4 regions of the Streptomyces sp. NPDC090798 genome follow, and region 3 is predicted to be linked to each of the others. Evidence: riboswitches for the same ligand, from Rfam matches in the RefSeq annotation. Region 3 holds a riboswitch; each other region holds the start of a gene.
What was found. A riboswitch is a leader RNA that binds a small molecule or an ion and turns the genes downstream of it on or off. The one in region 3 is predicted to bind thiamine pyrophosphate.
Positions count from the first base shown of each region.

Region 1: another riboswitch for thiamine pyrophosphate. It lies ahead of ACIQTP_RS21610 (thiamine ABC transporter substrate binding subunit); the one in region 3 lies ahead of ACIQTP_RS05860 (purine-cytosine permease family protein).
Region 2: another riboswitch for thiamine pyrophosphate. It lies ahead of thiO (glycine oxidase ThiO); the one in region 3 lies ahead of ACIQTP_RS05860 (purine-cytosine permease family protein).
Region 4: another riboswitch for thiamine pyrophosphate. It lies ahead of thiC (phosphomethylpyrimidine synthase ThiC); the one in region 3 lies ahead of ACIQTP_RS05860 (purine-cytosine permease family protein).

Region 1 covers NZ_JBIVXA010000009.1:254,520-256,714, forward strand. The annotation lists gene rlmN (23S rRNA (adenine(2503)-C(2))-methyltransferase RlmN) at 1-889, shown strand, start outside; TPP riboswitch at 1,029-1,147, shown strand; gene ACIQTP_RS21610 (thiamine ABC transporter substrate binding subunit) at 1,230-2,195, shown strand, end outside.
Region 2 covers NZ_JBIVXA010000008.1:84,480-86,674, forward strand. The annotation lists gene ACIQTP_RS19060 (NAD(P)/FAD-dependent oxidoreductase) at 1-889, opposite strand, end outside; TPP riboswitch at 1,025-1,136, shown strand; gene thiO (glycine oxidase ThiO) at 1,134-2,195, shown strand, end outside.
Region 3 covers NZ_JBIVXA010000002.1:369,163-371,357, reverse strand. The annotation lists gene ACIQTP_RS05865 (maleylacetate reductase) at 1-813, shown strand, start outside; TPP riboswitch at 879-973, shown strand; gene ACIQTP_RS05860 (purine-cytosine permease family protein) at 963-2,195, shown strand, end outside.
Region 4 covers NZ_JBIVXA010000015.1:99,733-101,927, reverse strand. The annotation lists gene ACIQTP_RS29710 (YibE/F family protein) at 1-868, opposite strand, end outside; TPP riboswitch at 940-1,117, shown strand; gene thiC (phosphomethylpyrimidine synthase ThiC) at 1,110-2,195, shown strand, end outside.

The sequences.
Region 1 (2,195 bases), on a different contig from region 3:
CCAGGAGGCGCTGCTTCCCGAGCTGATGACGGTCGTGCGGCATCTGTCGACCGACCAGGACACCACCCGCAAGACCCTATGGCGCCTGTTCGACGGCACGCTCGTCGAGTCCGTGCTGATGCGCTACCCGGACCGGGTGACCATGTGCATCAGCTCGCAGGCGGGCTGCGGGATGAACTGCCCGTTCTGCGCCACCGGACAGGCCGGGCTGGACCGGAACCTGTCCACGGGCGAGATCGTGCACCAGATCGTGGACGGGATGCGGGCCCTGCGGGACGGCGAGATCCCGGGCGGCCCGGCGCGGCTGAGCAACATCGTCTTCATGGGCATGGGCGAGCCGCTCGCCAACTACAAGCGGGTCGTGGGCGCCATCCGCGCGCTCACCGACCCCGAGCCGGACGGGCTCGGGCTCTCGCAGCGCGGGATCACCGTGTCGACGGTCGGGCTGGTGCCCGCCATCCACCGGTTCTCCGACGAGGGCTTCAAGTGCCGCCTCGCCATCTCGCTGCACGCCCCTGACGACGAACTGCGCGACACCCTCGTCCCCGTCAACACGCGGTGGAAGGTGCGCGAGGTGCTGGACGCCGGCTGGGAGTACGCGGCCAAGTCCGGGCGCCGCCTGTCCATCGAGTACGCCCTCATCCGGGACATCAACGACCAGGCATGGCGTGGTGACCGGCTCGGGCGGCTGCTCAGGGGCAAGCCCGTGCACGTCAACCTCATCCCGCTGAACCCGACGCCGGGTTCGAAGTGGACCGCCTCGCGGCCCGAGGACGAGAAGGCGTTCGTCGAGGCGATCGCGGCTCACGGGGTGCCGGTGACCGTCCGCGACACCCGGGGCCAGGAGATCGACGGGGCATGCGGACAGCTGGCCGCGACCGAGCGATAGTCTGATCGGCGGCAGTGCCTGGCAGTGCCTTTTCAGCCGGCGCCGGTCAGCGCGGGTCAACTCCGGCCAGCGTCGGCCAGTGCCCGGACACTGTCAGTCAGTGCGGTTAGCAGTTGCAGTTTCATATTCCGACATCTTCATATTCCGACAGGGGAGCGCCACAGCGCTGAGAGTGCGGTAGCCGGAGCACCGGTGGGCCGCAGACCCTCTGAACCTTGCCCAGGTCATTCTGGGTAGGAAGTTCGGGCATCACTCAAGCTGTTGCGCCCTGCCCGGGAACCTTCCGAGGATCCCGGGCAGGGCCGCGTCTCTTCCTGGTCATCCCAGGAGGAATTCAGTGATAACCAAGAGGACGACCACGGCCTTCGTCATCGGGCTGGGCCTCGTCACGCTGTCCGCGTGCGGGTCCTCCGACAGCGGCGGCGCCGGGGACTCCAAGACCGTCACGCTCGTCAGCCACAACTCGTGGGCCGTGTCGAAGAGCGTGCTGCGGGACTTCGAGAAGCAGTCCGGTTACAAGGTCAGGGTCCTCAAGGACGGCGACGCCGGGCAGGCCGTCAACAAGGCCATCCTCACCAAGGACAATCCGCAGGGCGACGTCTTCTTCGGCGTCGACAACACCCTGCTGTCCCGTGCGCTCGACAACGGGCTGTTCCAGCCGTACGAGGCCAAGGGCTCCGACCAGATAGTCCAGCAGTACCGGATCGACCAGGACAAGCACCGGGTCACGCCCATCGACTCCGGTGACATCTGTGTCAACTACGACAAGGCCTACTTCAGCGAGCACAAGCTGGCCCCGCCGAGCTCCTTCGACGACCTGATCAAGCCCGCGTACAAGAGCCTCCTCGTCACCGAGAACGCGTCCACGTCCTCGCCCGGCCTCGGCTTCCTGCTCGGGACCGCCGCGAAGTACGGCGACGAGGGCTGGCAGGACTACTGGAAGAAGCTCAAGGCCAACGGCGTGAAGGTGGTCGACGGCTGGGAGCAGGCCTACAACGACGAATTCTCCGGGTCCGCGGGCGGGAAGAAGGCCAAGGCCGACCGGCCGCTGGTCGTCTCGTACGCCTCCTCCCCGCCCGCCGAGGTGATCTACGCCGACCCCCAGCCGAAGACCGCGCCGACCGGGGTCGCGAGCGGCACCTGCTTCCGCCAGGTCGAGTACGCGGGGCTGCTGAGCAACGCGAAGAACACCAAGGGCGGCAAGGCGCTCCTCGACTTCCTCATCAGCTTCAGGTTCCAGGAGGACATGCCGCTGAACATGTTCGTGTACCCGGTCCGTGAGACCGCCGAGGTGCCCCAGGTGTTC
Region 2 (2,195 bases), on a different contig from region 3:
CGAGGAGGCGCTCCTCGTAGCGGCCCGACGGGAAGGAGGCGCAGTCGCCGACCGCGTAGACGTCCGGGACGGAGGTGCGCAGGTGGTTGTCGGCGACCACCTCCCGGTGGGCGCCGAGCTCGATGCCGGAGCCGGCCAGCCAGGCGGTGGCGGGGCGCGCGCCGATGCCGACGACCACGGCGCCCGCCGGCACCCGCGTGCCGTCGTCCAGCACCACCGCGCCGGGCTCGACGCGCTCCACGCGCGCGTGGGTGCGCAGCGAGGCGCCGCTGTCCGCGTACCAGGCGGCCATCGGCGCCGCGACCTCCGCGGGCAACGCGCCGGCCAGCGGCCGGTCGGCCGCCTCGACGACCGTGACCGCGCACCCGGCCTCACGCGCCGCCGTCGCGAACTCCGCACCGATCCAGCCCGCCCCGACGACCACGATGTCGTGCTGCTGGGCGAGCACGGGGCGCAGTCGCTCGGCGTCGTCCAGGGTCCGCAGCAGATGGACGCCGGGGACGCCCTGCGCGCCGGGCAGCTGGATCGGTTCCGCGCCGGTCGCGAGGACCAGGACGTCGTAGGGCACCGGTCCTGTCTCGGTGTCCAGCTCGTGGTCTGCGGGGCGCAGGCCCAGCGCCTCGCAGCCGAGCCGCAGTTCGATGCCGAGCGCCTCGAAGTCGATGTCGAAGGCGGAGCCCTCGGCCTTGCCGAGCAGCACCGCCTTGGACAGGGGTGGCCGGTCGTACGGCTGGTGCGGCTCGGCGCCGATCAGCGTCACGTCCCCGGTGAAACCCTGTTCCCGCAGGGCGACCGCCGTCTGCACGCCGGCCATGCCCGCGCCCACGATGACGACCCGCCGTGCCGTACGCCCCTGCGCCCGCACCTGTGCCCGCGTCTGCTCGCTCACCTGATCACCATAGACAACTGACAATCTGTCAGTCAGGGGACGTGCGCAGTGACCTGTTCCACAACGTTCGTCGCGCCCGCGTCCGACGGAGGCTCCCTTACTGAGACATACGGCAGCGGGCTAGGGTGGCTCACGTAAAGCACTCGCGGGAGCCCGGACGCACCGGGCTGAGAGGGAGGCTGGCGGCCTCCGACCGTACGAACCTGATCCGGGTCATGCCGGCGAAGGGAGGGGCTGGAAGCCCATGTCGCCTACGCGTACACCTGCACGTTCCTCGGATGCGCCGTCATCGGACGCACGTGCGTCGGACGTCCTCGTCATCGGGGGCGGGATCATCGGTCTCGTGACCGCCTGGCGGGCCGCGCAGCGCGGGTTCACCGTCGCGGTCGCGGACCCCGAGCCGGGCGGCGGGGCGGCACGGGTGGCCGCCGGAATGCTCGCCGCCGTCACCGAGCTGCACTACGGCGAGCAGACCCTGCTGGGCCTGAACCTCGCCTCCGCGCGCCGCTATCCCGACTTCGCCGCCGAACTCACCGAGGCGAGCGGCCAGGACCTCGGCTACCGCCGGTGCGGCACGCTGGCCGTCGCGCTGGACGCCGACGACCGCGCCCACCTGCGTGAACTGCATGCCCTGCAACACCGCTCGGGGCTTGAATCGGAGTGGCTCAGCGGCCGGGAGTGCCGCCGTCTGGAGCCGATGCTCGCGCCGGGCGTGCGCGGCGGGCTGCGGGTCGACGGCGACCACCAGATCGACCCGCGCCGGCTCGCGAAGGCCCTGGTCACGGCGTGCGAGCGGGCCGGAGTGGAGTTCCACCGGACGTGGGCGGAGCGTTTGACCGTCGTACGGGACCGGGCCGCCGGGGTCGTCACGACGGGCGGTGAACAGCTGGCGGCGGGGCAGGTGGTGCTCGCCGCCGGGAGCCTCAGCGGGAAGCTCCCGGGCGTGCCCGCCGCCGTACTGCCGCCCGTACGGCCCGTGAAGGGTCAGGTGCTGCGGCTGACCGTGCCGAAGCGGTACGCGCCGTTCCTGAGCCGGACCGTGCGGGCCGTGGTGCGCGGCAGCCACGTCTATCTGGTGCCGCGGGAGAACGGCGAGCTCGTCGTGGGCGCCACCAGCGAGGAGCTGGGCTGGGACACGACGGTGACCGCGGGCGGGGTCTACGAGCTGCTGCGCGACGCCCATGAGCTGGTGCCCGGGATCACCGAGCTGCCGCTCACCGAGACGCGCGCGGGCCTGCGGCCCGGGTCGCCCGACAACGCGCCACTGCTCGGCCCGACCGCGCTCGACGGGCTGCTGCTGGCCACC
Region 3 (2,195 bases):
GACGGGTGTGTCGCGGTCGGCGGCGGCTCGGCGATCGGCCTGGGCAAGGCGATCGCGCTGCGCACCGGCCTGCCCCTGATCGCCGTGCCCTCCACCTACTCCGGCTCCGAGATGACCCCGGTCTGGGGACTCACCGAGCACGGCGCCAAGCGCACCGGACGCGACCCCGCCGTCCAGCCCCGCAGCGTCGTCTACGACCCCGAGCTCACCCTCTCGCTCCCCGTCCCCCTCACCGTCACCAGCGGCGTCAACGCGCTCGCCCACGCCGTCGAGGCCCTCTACGCGCCCGACGTCTCGCCCCTCGTCTCGCTCATGGCCGAGGAGGGCGTACGGGCGATGACGCAGGCCCTGCCGATGGTGGCCGCCGCCCCCGGCGACCTCGACGCGCGCGGCCGGGCCCTGTACGGCGCCTGGCTCTGCGGTGCCTGTCTCGGCGCCACCACCATGGGCCTGCACCACAAGCTGTGCCACGTACTCGGCGGCACCTTCGGCCTGCCGCACGCCGAGACGCACACGGTGGTCCTTCCGTACGCCCTCGCCTACAACGCGCCCGCCGCGCCCCGGGCGATCGCCGCGCTCTCGCGCGCCCTGGGCGGCACCGACGACGTCCCCCATGCCCTGCGGACGCTGGCCGGAAGCCTCGGCGCCCCCCGTGGCCTCGCCGAACTCGGCCTCAAGGAGACCGACCTGGCGGTGGCCGCCGAGCAGGCCGCCGCACAGACGTGTCCGAACCCGCGCGAGGTCACCGTGGACGGTGTGCTGGCGCTGCTGACGGCGGCGTACCAGGGCGGGGAGCCGGGCGTCGGCGCGTAAGACGCGGCGCCGTGCGGGCCCCTCCCCCTGGGGCATACCGCGCCGGGCGGGCTATCCTGGCCGCCGAACCGGACACGGGGTGCCCCGCACGAGGGCTGAGATCACACCCGTCGAACCTGAACCAGTTAGGACTGGCGGAGGGATGTCTCATGTCGTTGCCGTATGCCCGTAACGCTCGCGGTGAGGTGGCCGTCGGAGGCCCGCAGGGCGTTTTCGACGGGCGGATGCCCACCGCCCCGGGGGATCTGCACGTCGAGGCGCGCGGAATCGCCCCGGTCCCGGATGACCACCGCTACGGCGGCCCCGGCCGTCTGTTCACCGTGTGGTTCGCCCCCAACCTGACCATGACCGGCGTGTTCACCGGCACCGTCGGCATCGCGCTCGGCCTGGACTTCTCCACCGCGCTCGCCGCCGTCGTGCTGGGCACCCTCCTGGGGGCGGTACCGACCGCGTACCTCGGCACCTGGGGGAGCCAGACCGGCGCCGGACAGCTGCCGCTCGCCCGCCTCGCGTTCGGCCGGGCCGTGGTCGTCCCCGGGGCCCTGCAGTGGCTGTCGTCCATCGCCTGGGACGCCCTGATCGGCCTCTTCGGCGGGGACGCGCTGGCCCAGCTGTGCGGCTGGCCGTTCTGGCTGGGTGTGCTCGTCATGATGGCGGCGCAGGGGGCGCTCGGCGTCCTCGGCTACGAGGCGATCCACCGGCTCCAGACCGTGATGACCTTCGCCCTCGCCGCCGCGTTCGTGGCCCTGACCGTGAAGCTACTGGGCGGCGCCCACACCACTCCCGCCGCCACCGCGCACGGCGCCGAAGGGGCCGCCGCCTTCGTCCTGACCTGCACGATCGCGCTCAGCCTTGCGCTGTCGTGGGCCCCGTACGCGAGCGACTTCAGCCGCTATCTGCCGCGTACGGCGTCCCGCCCCCGCATGTTCTGGTACACCCTGGCGGGCATCAGCGTGTCCTTCGTGGCCGTCCAGGCGCTCGGACTGTGGGGTGCGGCCGTCTTCACCGACCAGACCGCCCGCGGCGTCGACACCCTGCTCGGCGGCGGCGCCCTCGGCGCGTTCGGCCTGCTCGCGGTGGCGCTCGCCGCGCTGAGCAGCAACGCCATGAACGACTACAGCGGCTCGCTCGCCCTGCAGACCATGGGCGTACGGCTGCCACGCCCGGCCGCCGCCGCGCTGGCCGCCGTCCTCGGCTTCCCGCTCGTGCTGTGGATGCACGCCGCCGACACCACGGCCCGCTTCCAGAACGTCCTGCTGTTCGTCGGCTACTGGATTCCCGGGTTCGTCGCGATCGTCGCCGTCGACTGGCTCGCCCGGGCCAGGGCCCGCGGCGGCGCACCCGTCGACCTGGCCGCCGAGAGCGCCCGCCCGCGTCCGTGG
Region 4 (2,195 bases), on a different contig from region 3:
AGAAGGTCAGGATCAGGAAGCTGATGGCCAGTGCGACCAGCGCCATGACACCGCGCATCCGGCCCACCACCACGACGGCCAGTGCGAAGATCCCGGCGAGCAGCGCCATCGGGAACTTCCGGTTCACATCGGTTACCGAGTACTGCAGGTCCCTGGGCGCGGAGGGCTCGTACGCGGCCACGACCTTCTCGCCCTCGTGCAACTGCCGTGACTGGTCAGGCTGGATGATCTCCGTGAACGTACGGCCCTTGTCCTTGCCGGTGTCGATCCGGATCGTCGCCTTTTTGCAGTCGCCCGTCGCCTGTTGCTGCGCGGAGGAGCCCTCGGCGGTGGACGTGTCGCCGGTCGGGGTCTCCCCCGACGCGTTCACGGACTTGCAGCTGACCTTGTCGACCTTGGTGACCGTGGCCTGCTGGGTCTGCCGGTCGAAGCCGACGCCGGTGCGCTCGTGGGAAGGGGCGCCACCGGGCCAGAGCACCGCGAGACCCACAACGACCGCGGCGGCGAAGGGGATCAGAATGGCCGCGATGACCTTGCGCAGATGCTTGGAGACGGGTGTGGCGGGCCCATGGCTGTGACTGTGCGAGTGCCCAGATCCGTGCCCGTCCCCAGGGCCGTGCCCATTCCCCGGCCCACCTCCATTCCCAGGGCCGTCCCCAGACCCAGACCCATGTCCGTGTCCGTCCCCGGGGCCGTGCCCGTGTCCCTCGCCCGGCCCGTGCCCGTGCCCGCCCCCTGGACCGGGACCGGGGCCACCGCCCGGCCCGTATCCGCGGCCGTCTCCGGAGCGCGGTCCATAGCCGTCTCCGGGACCGCGTCGGCGCGGCGGCTCGGACGGCGGGAACGGGGGCTGCTGCGTTGTGGTCACCGACCGATCATCGCAAGAACGGCGAGGGCCCTCTGTTCACCGCGCCAGATATGACGCTAGCGTGGAGTCACCTTTGCACACGCGGGAGCTCGGAGCACCGGGCTGAGAGGGCGCTGACCTCCGTCTTAGCGATGTTTCACGTGGAACGAGTGATGTTTCACGAGGGACGTCGGCAGACGGAATCCGCTGCGTCGACCGCCGAACCTGTTACCGGGTAATGCCGGCGTAGGGAGTAGGTCTCATGACCAACAAGGACGTACGCACGCCTGCCTCCAGCCAGATGGACGGGGCGCCTGCCGCGCCCGAGGGCGAACAGCCGCGGGAGGCCGGGAAGTCCATCGGCTGGCACAAGGGATACGTCGGGGGTTCGCGCCCCGATCTGCGGGTGCCGGTCCGTCAAGTGCACCTCACCAACGGGCAGTCGGTCACGCTGTACGACACCTCCGGCCCGTACACCGATCCGATCGTCGACACCGACGTACGCAGGGGCCTCGCGCCACTGCGCGAGAACTGGATCATCGCCCGCGGTGACACCGAGGAGTACGCGGGCCGTCCCGTCCGTCCCGAGGACGACGGAATCAAGCACACCTCGCCGCGAGGGGGCCTGCGCAACCTCGACGCGGTCTTCCCGGGTCGGCCGCGCCAGCCGCGCCGAGGTCGTCCCGGAGAGGCGGTCACGCAGCTCGCGTACGCCCGGCGGGGCGAGATCACGCCCGAGATGGAGTTCGTGGCGGTCCGCGAGAACGTCGACCCCGAGGTTGTACGCGAGGAGATCGCCGCCGGTCGCGCCGTGCTGCCCGCGAACGTCAACCACCCGGAGATCGAGCCGATGATCATCGGCAAGCGGTTCCTGGTGAAGGTCAACGCCAACATCGGCAACTCCGCCGTCACCTCCTCCATCGAGGAGGAGGTCGAGAAGATGACCTGGGCGACCCGCTGGGGCGCGGACACGGTCATGGACCTGTCCACCGGCCGCAATATCCACACCACGCGGGAATGGGTCCTGCGCAACTCCCCCGTCCCCATCGGCACGGTGCCGCTCTACCAGGCTCTGGAGAAGGTGGACGGCCGCGCCGAGGAGCTGACCTGGGAGATCTACAAGGACACGGTCATCGAGCAGGCCGAGCAGGGCGTGGACTACATGACGGTCCACGCGGGCGTGCGACTGCCGTACGTGCCGCTCACCGCCAACCGCAAGACCGGCATCGTCTCGCGCGGCGGCTCGATCATGGCGGCCTGGTGCCTCGCGCACCACAAGGAATCGTTCCTCTACGAGAACTTCGAGGAACTCTGCGAGATCCTCGCGGCGTACGACGTCACGTACTCG